DNA from 2 places in the Allobosea sp. MMO-172 genome. Region 2 is predicted to be linked to the other one. Evidence: predicted binding sites of a transcription regulator. Region 2 holds the regulator's gene; the other holds the start of a gene.
The links. Region 2 encodes PhoB, which activates phosphate uptake and scavenging genes when phosphate is short. Its sites were predicted from a motif close to TGTCATNNANCTGTCAT; they were not measured.
Positions count from the first base shown of each region.

Region 1: a site for PhoB is predicted at 3,641-3,657, ahead of ugpB (sn-glycerol-3-phosphate ABC transporter substrate-binding protein UgpB). Genes of this name have one in related genera too.

Region 1 covers NZ_JBBCUM010000015.1:121,285-129,201, reverse strand. The annotation lists gene ugpE (sn-glycerol-3-phosphate ABC transporter permease UgpE) at 1-521, opposite strand, end outside; gene WFK61_RS20765 (creatininase family protein) at 521-1,273, opposite strand; gene ugpA (sn-glycerol-3-phosphate ABC transporter permease UgpA) at 1,273-2,154, opposite strand; gene ugpB (sn-glycerol-3-phosphate ABC transporter substrate-binding protein UgpB) at 2,231-3,550, opposite strand; gene WFK61_RS20750 (fumarylacetoacetate hydrolase family protein) at 3,755-4,933, shown strand; gene WFK61_RS20745 (hypothetical protein) at 5,144-6,787, shown strand; gene WFK61_RS20740 (methylated-DNA--[protein]-cysteine S-methyltransferase) at 6,795-7,691, opposite strand.
Region 2 covers NZ_JBBCUM010000004.1:227,494-235,410, forward strand. The annotation lists gene WFK61_RS08265 (ATP-binding protein) at 1-353, shown strand, start outside; gene pstS (phosphate ABC transporter substrate-binding protein PstS) at 468-1,493, shown strand; gene pstC (phosphate ABC transporter permease subunit PstC) at 1,652-2,626, shown strand; gene pstA (phosphate ABC transporter permease PstA) at 2,638-3,522, shown strand; gene pstB (phosphate ABC transporter ATP-binding protein PstB) at 3,568-4,368, shown strand; gene phoU (phosphate signaling complex protein PhoU) at 4,392-5,111, shown strand; gene phoB (phosphate regulon transcriptional regulator PhoB) at 5,125-5,832, shown strand; gene WFK61_RS08300 (SpoIIAA family protein) at 5,836-6,222, opposite strand; gene WFK61_RS08305 (LysR substrate-binding domain-containing protein) at 6,278-7,195, opposite strand; gene argH (argininosuccinate lyase) at 7,290-7,917, shown strand, end outside.

The DNA.
Region 1 (7,917 bases), on a different contig from region 2:
AATTCGTCGGGGATCGTCATGAAGAACTGCCGGAAGAGCAGCGTGCCCGTCGCCGAGGCGATCAGCGGCACGGCGAGACCCTGATAGGTGTCGAGCATGTTGAGATCGGAGACGATCTTGAAGGTCGGGAAGATGCGGACCTCGACCGGGAGCATCAGCGTGATGAAGATGATCCAGAACGCGGCCATGCGGAACGGGAAGCGGTAATAGACCACCGCATAGGCCGAGAGCACGGAGATGAAGATCTTTCCGAGTGCGATCGTGATCGCCATGATGAAGGAGTTCACCATCATCCCGATCACCGGCTCGCGCGTCGTGCTCGACGTGCCGACGAAGAGGATGCGGTTGTAGTTCTCTAGGAAATACGGGCCGGGATAGAGCGGCATCTGGCCGTTGATCACGGTCGCGGCATCCCAGGTCGAGGCGACGAAGGTCAGCCAGACCGGGAAGGCGACGATCAGCACGCCGATCGTCAGGATGATATAGGCGATCGCATCGCCCAGGCGGCGGTCCTCGACCATCAGGCGGCCCTCCCCATCTCGCGCAGCAATCCGGCCAGCGCGTCCGCACAGGCATCGAGGCAGGCCTGCCCCTTCTCGGGCGTGGCCCGGCGGGCATCGCCAACCACGCCGGTCTCGGTCATCTCCCGGAAGGAGCGGTGGCGCGAGACGGTCGGCCGCCCCGGCAGGCCGTTACGGGCGCCGAAGGCTTCCAAGAGGCGCGGCTCGCGGACCGAGCCCGGCGCCAGCACCATCATCATCGAGGTCTCGACCTCGCAGGCGTGCTGGACGCCCTTCTGGTCCTGGAGCAGCGGCGGGAACGCTGCCTCAGCCAGCAGGAAATAGGTGGTCGCCTCGACATGCAGCCGGGTCTCGCGGGCGAAATCGGGCAGGAAGGCGGTGAGCGCGGCGATGTTGCCGCCATGGCCGTTGACGATCAGCACGCGGTGGAAGCCGTGGCGCTCGATGCTCTTCAGGAAGGAGAGCAGCACGGCGCGATAGGTCGGGATGTCGAAGGTGAAGGTGCCGCCGAAGGCCATGTGGTGCTCGGCCATGCCGCACCAGAGCGTCGGCGCGACGACGACGTCGACGTCATCGCCGGCGCGCTCGGCCGCCGCCTTGCAGACGCCGCTGCACAGGATCGTATCGACGCCGACGGGCAGATGCGGGCCATGCTGCTCGATCGAGGCGACGGGCAGGACGACGATCGTATCCGCCGCCGCCTTGGCGCGCAGTTCCTCGGCGGTGAGGTCCATCCAGAGCACGGAGGCCATCAGTAGCTGACCTTGCGCTCGATGAAGCGGAACTGCACCGCGGTGAGCCCGATCACCATGATCAGCAGCAGCACCGACTGCGCCGCCGAGCCGCCGAGATTCGAGCCGCCCTTGCCGTCCGAGAACACCTTGTAGACCAGCGTCTCGGTCGCGCCCGAGGGGCCACCGCCGGTGACGGTGTCGATGATGCCGAAGGTGTCGAAGAAGACGTAGACGATATTGACGACGAGCAGGAAGAAGGTCGTCGGCGAGAGCAGCGGGAAGACGATGGTCCAGAAGCGGCGCATCGGCCGGGCGCCGTCGATCACGGCCGCCTCGATCACGCTCTTGGGGATCGATTGCAGGCCGGCGAGGAAGAACAGGAAATTGTAGCTGATCTGCTTCCAGGTCGCGGCCAGGATGACCAGCAGCATGGCGTGATTGCCGTTGAGGCGCGGGTTCCAGGGAATGCCCAGCGCCTGCAGGCCGCGCGCGAGCATGCCGAGCGAGGGATCGAACATGAAAATCCAGAGCACGCCGGCAATCGCAGGCGCCACCGCATAGGGCCAGATCAGCAGGGTCTTGTAGATTTCGCCGCCGCGCAGCTGCCGGTCCGCCATCACGGCGAAGAGCAGCGCGATCGAGAGCGAGAACACGCAGACGAAGGTCGAGAAGATGATCGTGTTGATGAAGGCCTTGAGGTAGCCGGGATCGGCGAAGAGCATCTGGTAGTTCTCGAACCAGACGAATTCCGTCGATGTGCCGAAAGCATCTTCGAGCAGGAAGCTCTGCCAGACCGCCTGGGTCGCCGGCCAATAGAAGAACACGACGGTGATGGCGAGCTGCGGCAGAAGCAGCAGGAAGGGGATCGTGAGCCCCTTGAAGTATGCGTTCTTCTGCATCGGCTTCCCTGGAACGAGATGGCCATCCCGGACGGAGAGTGTCCGGGATGGCCTTGGGTTTGCAAGAGCTAAGCGCTTAGCGGGCCGCGGTGCGTTCGAACTGGCGCAGCATCTGGTTGCCGCGCTCGGCCGCCGCGTCCAGCGCCGCCTGCGGCGACTTCTGGCCGTTCAGCGCCGCCTCCAGCTCCTCCGACCAGATGTCGCGGATCTGGACGAGGCTGCCGTAACGCAGGCCCTTCGAGTTGTCGGTCGGAGCCTTGTTGGTCAGCTCCAGGATCGGGGTCTCGAGATAGGGCTTGTCCTTGTAGAAGCCGGACGCCTTGACCTTCTCATAGGCCGCCTTGGTGATCGGCAGGTAGCCGGACTCGGTGTGCAGCTTCACCTGGCGGTCGACATTCGAGAGGAAGGTGAAGAACTTGGCGACACCCTTGTACTCGTCGGCCTTCTTGCCGCCCATGACCCAGAGCGAAGCGCCGCCGATGATCGAGTTCTGCGGAGCGCCCTGCACGTCGGGATAATACGGCATCGCGGCGTTGCCCCAGTCGAACTTGGCGTTCGCCTTGACGTTGCCGAAGAAGCCCGAGGAGGTCAGGAAGATCGGGCATTCGCCCGAGGTGAAGCGGCCTTCGCCATTGTTGGTGCGGCCGGAATAGTCATAGGTCTTGTCCTTCTGCAGCTCGACCAGATTGGTCCAGTGCTTCAGAAAGGCCGGGCTCTTGTTGAAGTTCAGGACGGCGTCGAAGCCGGCCATGCCGTTGACCTTGGTCGAGAGCGGCACGTTATGCCAGGCGCCGAACTGCTCGATATTGGCCCAGGTCGCCCAGGCGTTCGAAACGCCGCACTTGTCGTAGCCGGCGGCCTTCAGCTTCTTGGCGGCCTCGAAGGTCTCGGGCCAGGTCTTCGGCGGCTTCTCCGGGTCGAGGCCCGCCTTCTTGAAGGCGTCCTTGTTGTACCACATCACCATCGAGGAGGAGTTGAACGGCATCGAGAGCATGTCGCCCTTGGCCGTCGAGTAGTAGCCGGTGATCGCGGGCAGATAGGCGCTCGGGTCGAACTTCTCGCCGGCTTCCTTCATGACTTCGTGGACCGGCTTGATCGCGCCCTTGGCCGACATCATCGTGCCGGTGCCGACCTCGAAGACCTGCAGGATATGCGGGGCCTGGCCGGCGCGGAAGGCGGCGATGCCGGCGTTCAGCGTATCGGGATAGGAGCCCTTGTAGACGGGAACGACCTTGTAGTCCTTCTGCGAGGCGTTGAAATCCTCGGAGAGCTTCACGACGACGTCGTTATTGGCACCGGTCAGCGCGTGCCACCACTGGATCTCGGTCTGCGCCAGGGCCGGCGAGGCACCGACGAGCGCAAAAGCCGCGACCGACATCAGGATGCGCGATTTGATGGTCATGGAATGTCTCCCTTCCGCGGGCGGGCGCCGCCGCGGTTCTTGTCGTTGGTGCGCAAGCTAGCATGTAGCGCAGGCGACATTTCAATGACAAATCGATGACGGCCGGCGCAATCCGCCTATGGTCTGGGGGCGGCTTGCACATTCGCGCATAACCGGCTGATCTGCGCACCGATCCGAACCCGTTTCGTGGATGCCGCCATGCCCAGCCTCGACCTTGCCGTGACCGCGACCTTGCCCGCCGATGCCGATGCCGCCGCATTGGCCGGCCGCGTCTGGCGGCCCGATCTCGGCGGGCCGGCCGTGGTGACGCTCCGCGACGGGCAGGTCATCGACGTGACCCGCAGTTTCCCGACCAGCCGCGATCTTTGCGAGGCCGCCGACCCGGCCGCCGCACTGCGAGGCGCCGATGGCGAAGCGATCGGCTCGCTCGCCGACATCCTCGCCAACACGCCTGTGGATGGCCGCGACCCGAAGCGCCCCTGGCTGCTCTCGCCGCTCGACCTGCAGGCCGTGAAGGCGGCGGGCGTCACCTTCGCGGTCTCGATGCTGGAGCGCGTCATCGAGGAGAAGGCGCGCGGCAATCCGGCGGCGGCTGCGACGATCCGCGAGGAGATCGGCAAGCTCATCGGCGACGACCTGTCCAAGCTCAAGCCCGGCTCGCCCGAGGCGATGCATCTCAAGGACGTGCTGATCAAGCAGGGCGCCTGGAGCCAGTATCTCGAAGTCGGAATCGGCCCGGATGCCGAGATCTTCACCAAGGCTCCGCCGATGTCGACGGTCGGCACCGGCGCCGATGCCGGCCTGCATCCGGCCTCGAGCTGGAACAATCCCGAGCCGGAGATCGTGCTGATCGTCGCGTCGACGGGTGCGATCGTCGGCGCCACGCTCGGCAACGACGTCAACCTGCGCGATGTCGAGGGCCGCTCGGCCCTGCTGCTCGGCAAGGCGAAGGACAACAATGCGGCAGCGGCCGTCGGCCCCTTCATCCGCCTGTTCGATGCCGGTTTCACGCTCGACCATGTCCGCCGGACGACGGTGACGCTGACGGTCGAGGGCGAGGACGGATTCCGGCTGGAGGGCTCGTCCTCGATCGCCAAGATCAGCCGCGACCCGGCCGATCTCGCCGCGCAGATGATCGGCCCGCATCACCAGTATCCGGACGGGGCGGCGCTCTATCTCGGCACCATGTTCGCGCCGATCAAGGACCGCGATGCGCCGGGCGGCGGCTTCACCCATAAATACGGGGACATCGTCACCATCGCCGCGCCCGAGCTCGGCAGCCTCGTCAACCGGATGAAGCGCACCGACGCATGCGCGCCCTGGACCTACGGCGCCTCGCATCTGATGCGCCATCTGGCCGGGCGCGGGCTGCTGTGAAGCTGTAGGCTGATCGCTCGCGCACCGAATTCCGTGCGATTTCTTGCCGGAAAGCCGCAAGAAGCAGCGTTTCCGTCAGCTGGATGGTAAGATTTTTCTGCCAGAGAGCGGGCTGGACCAGGAGGGTTCGGCGTGGCGATGAGCGAGATCGGGAGTCAGCACTCCCAAATCGGTGCCAAGAGTGCGAGCGGCAAGGGAGCGGTGGCAAGGATGGCCGGCTCCCCCCTCGCCTGGATCGCGGCTTTCGCGCTGGCGGTCGTCGCCGGCCTGATCTTGCCGTTGCGGCTGCCATTGGGCCCGAATGCCTGGGATACGGTGGTGTATCTCGACGCGATCCAGCGCATCGAGCTCGGCCAGGTCCCGACCATCGACTTCTTTGCGCCGATCGGCCCGCTCGGCTTCTACCTCGCCGCGGCGCTCGACATCACCTTCCCTAACGCCCAGCCGATGCTGCTGATCAACTGGGCGCTGCTGCCGATCATGCTGCCGGTGCTCGCGCTGATCGCCGGCGAGGTCTCGCGGCGCTCGCGCCAGCAGGCTCTGGCGCTGGTGCTGCCCTTCCTGCTGTTCGCGACCTTCCCGATCAACCTGCATGCGCTCTATCCGGCGCCCGGTTTCGACGGCTACGGCTTCTACAACCGCCATGTCGCGCTGCTGCTCTACCTGCTGATCGCGACGCTGATCTTCGCGGAGCGGCGCGGCTTCAGGATCGCGCTCGTCGCCGTGCTGATGCTGACGCTTTTCCTGACGAAGATCACGGGCGCGGTCTCCGGCACGCTGCTCGTCGGCTATGCCACGCTCAGCGGCCGGATGCGCTTCCGCGACGCGGTCACCGCCGCGGCCCTGGTGATCCTCGCGCTCGCCGTGCTGGAACTCGCGACCGGGCTGAGCTCGGCCTATCTCGTCGATATCCTGACCCTGCTCGGCCTCAATACCGGCACGCTGCTGCCGCGCTTCCTGACGGTCGCATCGGTCAAGTTCAACGTGATCGGACCGTCGCTGATCCTGCTCGCCACGCTGGCCTATGCCGCCTGGCGCGACGGGCTGCCGGCGACGCTCGCCGGCTGGCGGGCGCTGGCCGATGCGCCGGTCGGCTGGTTCGCGGCCGGCCTGTTCGCGCTCGCCCTGTTCGAGACGCAGAATACCGGTTCGCTGGAATTCATCGGCCTGTGGCCGATCCTGCTGCCGCTCCTCGTCGACTGGTGGCAGCGGCGCGACGACCGGCTGCGGCCGGTGGTGCTCGTGCTCACGCTTGCCGTGGCGCTGCCGAGCGCCGTCATCTGCATCGAGCGCAGCATGCGCGCGGTGATGAGCGCGCCGACCTATACCGGCCTCGACGTGCCCGATCTCGGGCCGCTCGGCCGGATCAGCGTGAAGCCGGAGGTCGCCGCGCGCGCCGCCGCGATGCTCGACCATTACGCGACCGAGCCGGACGGCTATCGCGACCTGATCGGGCGCGGCATCCTGCCGTCCTACATCCTCTATTCGGAGATCGACTATCAGGCGACCTGGATGCTCGAGATCCAGCAGGCGATCACCGCGATCAAGGCCTGGGAGAGCGCCAACAAGCGTGAGCTCAACGGCTTCTTCACCTTCGATTTCGTCGATCCGCTGAACGTCCTGCTGCAACGCTCGCCGCCCCGCGTCGTTCCGGTCGGCGTCGATCCCAGCCGCAGCGTGCCCGCCTTGCAGCCCGGCACGATCGAGGCCCTGCGGCAGACGGATGCCATGCTGATGCCGAAATGCCCGGTTACGACGGCACGCGAAGACATTCGCCAGCACTTTGCCGCCGCGCTCGAAGGGCGCGAACGGATCGCGCTCGCGCCCTGCTGGGACATGTATCTCAGGAAGTGACCGGCATTCAGCCGGTCGCGGTCTGCCCGGCTTCCCAGCCGAGGATGGCGCGCTTGCGCGTCAGGCCCCAGTGATAGCCGGTCAATGCGCCCGACTTGCCGATGACGCGGTGGCAAGGCACCACGAAGGAGATCGGGTTCTTGCCGACCGCCGTGCCGACGGCGCGCGCGGCACTCGGCTTGCCGATATGGTTGGCGACTTCGCCATAGGTGGTGGCGCAGCCGACGGGGATGCGCAGCAGCGTCTCCCAGACCCTGACCTCGAAATCGGTGCCGATCAGCACGACGCGCAGCGGCGTCTCCGGCGACCAGGCCTTGGGCTCGAAGATGCGGCCGGCATAGGGCGCCGTCTGGACCGGGTCGTAGTGGTAATCGGCATGGGGCCAGCGCCGCATCATGTCGGCCAGCGCCTCGGCGCGGCCGCCGACGACCTTGCCGCCATCGGCGCTGTTCGAGACCCAGCCGAGCCCGGCGAGGCCGCGCTCCGTGATCACCACCAGCGCCTCGCCGAAGGGCGATGCATGGAAGCCGTAGGAGAGCTTCAGGCCCTCGCCGCCGGCCTTCCATTCGCCGGGCGACATCGCCTCATGCGTCACGAAGAGATCGTGCAGGCGGCCCGGACCGGAGAGGCCGACCTCCAGCGCCGTGTCGAGGATGCTGGCCGAGGCGGAGAGCAATCCCTTGGCATGGTCGAGCGTGATCGCCTGCAGGAAGGCCTTGGGCGTCAGCCCGCACCAGCGCCGGAAGAGATGATGGACATCGGTCGGCGTCGCGCCGGCGGCTTCCGCGATCGCCTCGATCGTCGGCTGCTCGCGCCAGTTATGGGTGATGAAGGAGAGGATGCGCCGGACGGTATCGTAGTCCGAGCCGGGGGCGACGGCCGGGAAATCGGCCTCGCTCGGCATCGCATCGGCGGCGCGCGCCAGCACCGCATTGGAGAAGCGCGTCGGGGTCATCGCCGTTTTCATGGGAGCATGAGCGTTCATGGGAGCCTCGCATCATTCGTCATGATGCGAATCTAGGGCGCCCACCATGCCGTTCCCACCCGAAAGCTGGCAAGGGCGGGGTTGGCCTCCACGTCGTCCTCGCTGACGAGCCCTCATCCTGAGGAGCCGCGAAGCGGCGTCTCGA
Region 2 (7,917 bases):
GTGACGAGTTGCTGCGCCTGATGGAAAACCTCGTCGAGAACGCGATCAAGTACGGGAAGCCCGGCGGGGAGGTCGCGATCACCGTCGAGACCGGCGAGAGCGAGGCCAGCTTCAGCGTGCGCGACGACGGGCCGGGCATCGCGCCCGAGCACCTGCCGCGCCTGACGGAGCGCTTCTACCGCGTCGATACGGCCGCGAGCCGCGAGGCCGGCGGCACGGGCCTCGGCCTCGCCATCGTCAAGCATATCGTGCTGCGCCATCGCGGGCGCCTGACGATCGAGAGCAAGCCGGGCGAGGGCGCGACCTTCAAGGCGATCCTGCCGCGTTTCGAGGCCGGGCACGCCAACGGCTAGCTGGTGCATGCCGGGCATCTATGACAGCTTTCATGACGGATTGTCATTTGGCTGTCATACAGAGGGTGTTCTGACAGGGCCGCTAGATAGAGCGACCAGATGAGGACATCTCACATGCGCAAGATTCTCGTTCTCGCGGCTGCTGCCGTCGGGATCGCCGGTTCCGCCCAGGCTGCCGACATCACCGGCGCCGGCGCGACCTTCCCCTTCCCGATCTACGCAAAGTGGGCCGAGGCCTACAAGAAGGAGACGGGCACCGGCCTGAACTACCAGTCGATCGGCTCGGGTGGCGGCATCCGCCAGATCAAGGCCAAGACCGTCGCCTTCGGCGCGACCGACGCCCCGCTCAAGGGCGAGGACCTGACCAAGGACGGCCTGATCCAGTTCCCGACCGTCATGGGCGGCGTCGTGCCGGCCGTGAACATCGCCGGTGTCGAGCCGGGCAAGCTCAAGCTCTCCGGCGAGATCATCGCCCAGATCTACATGGGCGACATCAAGAAGTGGAACGACCCGAAGATCGTGGCTCTCAATGCCGGCGTGACCCTGCCGGACGCGAACATCAACCCGGTTTACCGCTCGGACGGCTCGGGCACGACCTTCGTGTTCACCGACTATCTCTCGAAGGTCTCGGCTGACTGGAAGGCGAAGCTCGGCACCAACACCGCCGTGCAGTGGCCGGTCGGCATCGGCGGCAAGGGCAACGAGGGCGTCTCGGCCTCGGTCAAGCAGGTCGCCAACTCGATCGGTTATGTCGAGTATGCCTATGCCAAGCAGAACAAGCTCTCCCACGCCCTGGTGAAGAACGCCGACGGCAACTTCCCGGCTCCGGAAGAGAAGGCCTTCCAGGCCGCCGCTGCCAACGCCAACTGGAACGAGCAGCCGGGCTTCGGCATCTCGCTCAACAACCAGAAGGGCGCGGAAGCCTGGCCGATCACCTCGGCGACCTTCATCCTGGTCCATGCCAAGCCGGAGAAGCCGGAAGAGGTGCAGGCCGCGCTGAAGTTCTTCGAGTGGACCTACAAGAACGGCGACAAGCTCGCCAGCGACCTCGACTACGTCGCCCTGCCGGCGAACGTGAAGGACCAGGTCCGCAATGCCTGGAAGGGCGTGACCGACAACTCCGGCAAGCCGATCTTCTGATCGCGGCCATCGACAGGGCGAGGCGGGTTTTCCCGCCTCGCCGCACTTCCTGAAGCCTTCATCCTGAAGAGCCTGACCGGACGGGGCTCTTCAGGATGAAGGCTGGGGTTCGGCGGATACCGCCGCCGATCCCGGCCACGATACCGGAGCCTCCGCGGATGACCGCAGCAACCGACATGTCGAGCATTCCCGGCGCGACGCCGATCGTCAGAAAGACGCCAAAGGCGACCTTCGATTTCGCCTTCCGCAACGCCAGCTTCGCCGCTGCGCTGCTGGTGCTGGTTCTGCTTGCCGCCATCATGGCCTCGATGGTCATCGGTGGCTGGCCGGCCTTCCGCGAGTTCGGCCTCGGCTTCATCACTTCGAGCGTCTGGGATACCCAGAACGAGCAATACGGCGCCTGGCCGGCGATCGTCGGCACGCTCTCCACGGCGCTGATCGCGCTGGTGATCGGCGTGCCGCTCTCGCTGGGCATTGCTGTCTACCTGACGCAGCTCGCCCCGGCCTGGTTCAAGAAGCCGGTCGCGACCGCGATCGAATTGCTCGCCGCCGTGCCTTCGATCATCTACGGCATGTGGGGCCTGTTCGTATTCGTGCCGCTCTTCGCGGCCTATGTGCAGATCCCGCTCTCGAACATCGTCGAGGGCATGCCGATCGTCGGTACGGTGCTCTACTCGCGCTCGCCTTCGGGGCTCGGCATCTTCACCGCCGGCATCATCCTCGCCTTCATGATCGTGCCGTTCATCGCCTCGATCACCCGCGACATGCTGGAGCAGATCCCCTCGGTGCTGCGCGAGAGCGCCTATGGCATCGGCGCGACGACCTGGGAGGTCGTGCGCCACGTCCTGGTGCCGCAGGCCGGCGTCTCGATCATCGGCGCGGTGATGCTCGGCCTCGGCCGCGCGCTCGGCGAGACCATGGCGGTGACCTTCGTTGTCGGCAACGCCAACCGGCTCTCGGCCTCGATCCTCGATCCCGGCTCGACCATCGCCTCGCGCATCGCCAACGAGTTCAACGAGGCCATGGGCCTGCAGCTCAACGCGCTGATCGCGCTCGGCTGCATCCTGTTCTTCGTCACCTTCGTCGTCCTCGTCATCGCGCGACTGCTGGTCGCCCGCGTCAAGCGCTACTGAGGCTCAACCCCATGACCATGACGACCTCGCCCCGCGAACTCCCCCACGCTCCCTGGGGGCGCGTGCGCCAGTCGCGCCGCACCGCCGACCGGATGATGAAGATCATCGCCACCGGCTTCACCTTCACCGCCATCTTCGTGCTGTTCTGGATCCTCGGCATGCTCCTGGTGAAGGGCATCGGCGGACTCTCGGTCGCGACCTTCACGGCGGTCACGCCCGGCCCCGGCACGGAAGGCGGCGGCATCGCCAACGCTATCGTCGGCTCCTTCGTGCTGACCTTCCTCGGCATCGCCATCGCCACGCCGATCGGCGTGCTCGCCGGCACCTGGCTTGCGGAATATGGCCGCGGCTCGAAGCTCGCCAACCTGATCCGCTTCATCAACGACATCCTGCTTTCGGCGCCGTCGATCCTGATCGGCCTGTTCGTCTACGTCATCCTGGTCGAGCCGTTCCGCGGCTATTCCGGCTGGGCCGGCGGCGTCGCGCTCGGCATCATCGCGATCCCGGTGATCGTGCGCACCACCGAGGACATGCTGAACCTCGTCCCCGGCCCCTTGCGCGAGGCGGGTGCGGCGCTCGGCGCGCCGCCCTCTGTCGTCATCACCTCGGTGACCTGGCGCGCGGCCAAGGCCGGCATGGTCACCGGCATCCTGCTGGCGCTCGCCCGCATCGCCGGCGAGACCGCGCCGCTGCTCTTCACCGCGCTCAACAACAATTTCTGGTTCTCGCCGACGCTGGTCGGCGGCGTCTCCAACCTGCCGGTGACGATCTACCAGTTCGCCTCCGCCCCTTACGAGAACTGGCAGCAGCTCGCCTGGGCCGGCTCGCTCATCATCACCGTCTCGATCCTCGTGCTCTCGATCGTTGCCCGGCGTATCGTCGCCGGCAGCAAGTGAGCCTGAAACCAACCCGGTCGCGACCGACCTTGAGGACCTAAGTCGATGCTTTCGACCCTTGAACTCTCCCCCCAGTCGCTCGATGCCGAGGCGCCCGTCCGGATCGCGGTGAAGAACCTCGATTTCTACTACGGCGAGCACAAGGCGCTGAAGAACATCAATCTCGACTTCCGCGACCGCCATGTCACGGCGCTGATCGGCCCGTCGGGCTGCGGCAAGTCGACCCTGCTGCGCATCTTCAACCGCATCTACTCGCTCTATCCGGAGCAGCGCGCAGAAGGGCAGATCATGCTCGACGGCCGCAACATCATCTCCAACGACGTCGACGTGAACGAATTGCGCTCGCGCGTCGGCATGGTTTTCCAGAAGCCGACGCCGTTCCCGATGTCGATCTACGACAACGTCGCCTTCGGCATCCGCCTCTACGAGAAGCCGCCGAAGTCGGAACTCGACGACCGTGTCGAGGGCGCGCTGCGCCGCGCCGCGCTCTGGGACGAGGTCAAGGACAAGCTGAAGAGTTCCGGCATGGGCCTCTCCGGCGGCCAGCAGCAGCGCCTGTGCATCGCGCGCACCATCGCGCAGAAGCCGGAAGTGATCCTGTTCGACGAGCCGACCTCGGCGCTCGACCCGATCTCGACCGGCAAGATCGAGGACCTGCTGGAGCAATTGAAGAGCGACTTCACCATCGCCATCGTCACGCACAACATGCAGCAGGCGGCGCGCATCTCGCAGTACACGGCGTTCATGTATCTCGGCGAAGTCATCGAGTTCGCGCCGACCAACACCATCTTCATGAACCCCGCCAAGAAGCAGACCCAGGACTACGTCACCGGCCGTTTCGGCTAAGCGGCGACGAGGAGGACACCCCTATGACCGACCACATCGTCCGCTCCTACGACGCCGATCTCGAAGGCATCCGCCGCAGCCTTGCCGAAATGGGCGGCATGGCCGAGCGCATGCTGGGCGATTCCACGGTCGCGCTCGTTCGCCGCGACACCGCGCTTGCCCAGAAGATCATCTCGGCCGACCAGCGCCTCGACAATCTCCAGCGCGAGGTCGAGGAAAAGGCCGTGCTCACCATCGCCCGGCGCCAGCCGCTGGCGCAGGACCTGCGCGAGCTGATCTCGGCGATCCGCCTCGCTTCCGATATCGAGCGCGTCGGCGACCTCGCCAAGAACATCGCCAAGCGCGCCGTCGCCATTGCCGGGCAGTTCCAGCCGCCGCATCGCGCGGTCGTCGGCCTCGAGCATATCAGCCGCCTCGTGCAGGCCCAGCTCAAGGACGTGCTCGACGCCTATGCCGCGACCAACGAGCAGAAGGCGCTCGAGGTCTGGAAGCGCGACGACGAGATCGACGCGCTCTACACCTCGCTGTTCCGCGAACTCCTGACCTATATGATGGAAGATCCGCGCAACATCACCTTCTGCACGCATCTCCTGTTCTGCGCCAAGAACATCGAGCGCATCGGCGACCACACCACCAATATCGCCGAGACCATCCATTACCTCGTCACCGGCGATTCCCTCGATGCGAACCGCCCCAAGCTCGACACGACCAATATCGAGGTCGAAGCGGTGACGGGAAACTAAGGTCAAAGCCAACATGGCCGCACGCATCCTGATCGTCGAGGACGAGGAGCCGCTCACCCTGCTGCTGCGCTACAATCTCGAAGCCGAGGGCTTCGAGGTCGACAGCGTCGCGCGCGGGGACGATGCGGAATTGCACCTGCGCGATCACACGCCCGATCTCGTCCTGCTCGACTGGATGCTGCCGGGCCTGTCCGGCATCGAGCTTTGCCGCCGACTGCGCTCGCGCCGCGATACCGAGCGCGTGCCGATCATCATGCTGACGGCGCGCGGCGAAGAGACCGAGCGTGTGCGCGGGCTCGCGACCGGCGCCGACGACTATGTCGTGAAGCCGTTTTCGCTACCGGAACTGATCGCGCGCATCCAGGCGCTGCTGCGCCGGGCCAAGCCCGGGCATGTCGCGGGCCTGCTTGCGGCCGGCGATCTCGAACTCGACCGCACGACGCGGCGCGTCCGCCGGGCGGGCAGCGAATTGCATCTCGGGCCGACCGAGTTCCGCCTGCTGGAATTCCTGATGCAGGCGCCGGGCCGGGTATACTCCCGCGCCCAGCTGCTCGATGCCGTCTGGGGCCGCGACGTCTATATCGACGAGCGCACGGTCGACGTTCATGTCGGGCGGTTGCGCAAGGCGATTACGCCCGGCGATGCGAAGGACCCGTTGCGCACGGTGCGCGGCGCCGGCTATGCCTTCGATGAAACCTTTGCGCGCGGCGGCGCCGCGTAAGCCTTAGGCGTCCGGGCCACCCTCGATATCGCCGGCCCAGGCCAGCGCCTTCTCAAAGTCCTCGGGCTTGAAGGCGCGGACCTTGACGAAGGGGATCGCCGGATCGAGCAGATCGATGAAGCCGGCGAGCCAGCCCTTGTTGGTGATCACGGCCTCCTTCGGGAAGCGCTTCAGTTCCCAGAGCTTGCCGATGCTGTAGCGCGCGTCCTTCCAGGCGGCGGTGAGCGTCATGTCGGTGAAATCGGTGAGATCGACGAGCACGCCGACCTTCTCGTGGCGGGCGAGCTTGGTGCCGATATCGGCCATGATCGCGTCGACATCCTCTCCGGTCAGCGTCTGCATCAGGCGATAGGCCGCGACATGGTCCGGCGCGGGCAGAATGGTCAGCATGGCTCCTCCTCCCCAGCATCAACGCGCCGAGGAAGGGGAGGTTTCGTCGGCCGGGTCAGGCGGGTGCCCGGGTGGCGGCGTCGAATTGCGCGGCTTCTGATTTCAGCCAGGCGATGAAGGCATCTAGGCCCGGGCGCGAGGGCTGGTCGAGCGGGCGCGTCAGCCAGCAGCCGATGGCGCTGGTGAAGCCGAGGCCCAGCGGATTGACCAGCGCGCCGGAGGCCAGCTCGTCGGAGACATAGCAGCGTGGCGCCAGCGCGAAGCCCAGGCCCGCTACGGCGGCGCTGGTGATCACCGAATAATAGCCGTAGCGCACGGTGTGCTCGGGCACTGCGCCGCGCAGGCCGTGCGCCTCGGTGAACTCGGCCCAGAAGGTCGGCATCTGGTAATGCTGTAGCAGCGTCGCCTTCTGGATGTCGGCGGCGCGACGGAAGCCGCCCATGCGCTCGATCAGGTTGGGCGCGGCGACGAGCGCGACATCGCGGCCGAAGAGGTAATGCGCCTCCTTGCCGGGCCAGGGTTCGACACCATGGGCGATCTCGATATCCGGCTCCTCGGTCTCGCTTTCGCTGACATAGTTGGTGAACTGCACGTCGACGCCGGGGTGGGCCTCGGCGAAGGCGGGGAAGCGCGCCATCAGCCAGCGTTCGCCGGCAATAGCGATCATATGCAGGCGGATCGGCCGGGCGATGGCGTTGCGCTCCACGAGACGCCGCGCGCCGCGCTCCATCTGCTCCAGCGCCGCCTCGGCATAAGGCAGGTAGATCGCGCCGGCCTCGGTGAGCTTGAGGCCGAGCGGGCTGCGGTCGAACAGCACGGTGCCGAGATGATGCTCCAGCGAGAGGATCTGCTTGGAGACCGCGCTCTGGGTCAGGTTGACCGACTGGGCGGCGCGCGCCGTCGAGCCGAGCCTTGCGACGGTCGCGAAGGCCCTGAGCGCAGTCGATGACGGAGGGGGCCGGCCGGCCGCCATGGGGTATTCCTTTTTGGACTATCGCGGCGGAGATCGTTTCGTTTGCCGGTCTCTCGGTCAAGAGGCCATTCTTCCCTGAGGGGAGAACGACATCATGAACCAGACGACCCGTCTCTGGGGCGGCCGCTTCCGCAAGCAGCCGGATCCGCGCCTGATGAAGCTGTCGAGCGCCGCCGGCGAGCATGCCCGGCTGGTGCCGCAGGACGTCGCGGGCGGCAAGGCCCATGCGGCCGAGCTCGGGCGCGCCGGCCTGCTGACGGCGCAGGAGCTCGAGACCATCCTGACCGCGCTCGACGGGATCGCCCGCGACACGGTCGAGGGGCGGATCGCGCCGGGGCCGGATGACGAGGACGTCCATACCTTCATCGAACGCATCCTGACCGAGCGTATCGGTTCGACCGGCGCCAAGCTCCGCGCTGGGCGCTCGCGCAACGATCAGGCGGCGAACAATCTGAAGCTCTATCTGCGGGGGAAGTCGCGTTCGCTCGCCGGGATGCTGGCGGAGCTGCTCACCGCGATCGCCGATCAGGCGGAGGAGCATGCGACCTCCGTCTGCCCCGGCTTCACCCATCTCCAGAGCGCGCAGCCCGTCACCTTCGGCCATTGGCTGATGGCGCATGGCCAGGTGCTGATGCGCGATGCCTCGCGCCTGACCGACTGGGAGAAGCGCTCCGGCCAGTCCCCGCTCGGCGCGGCGGCGCTCGCGGGCTCTGCGATCACGC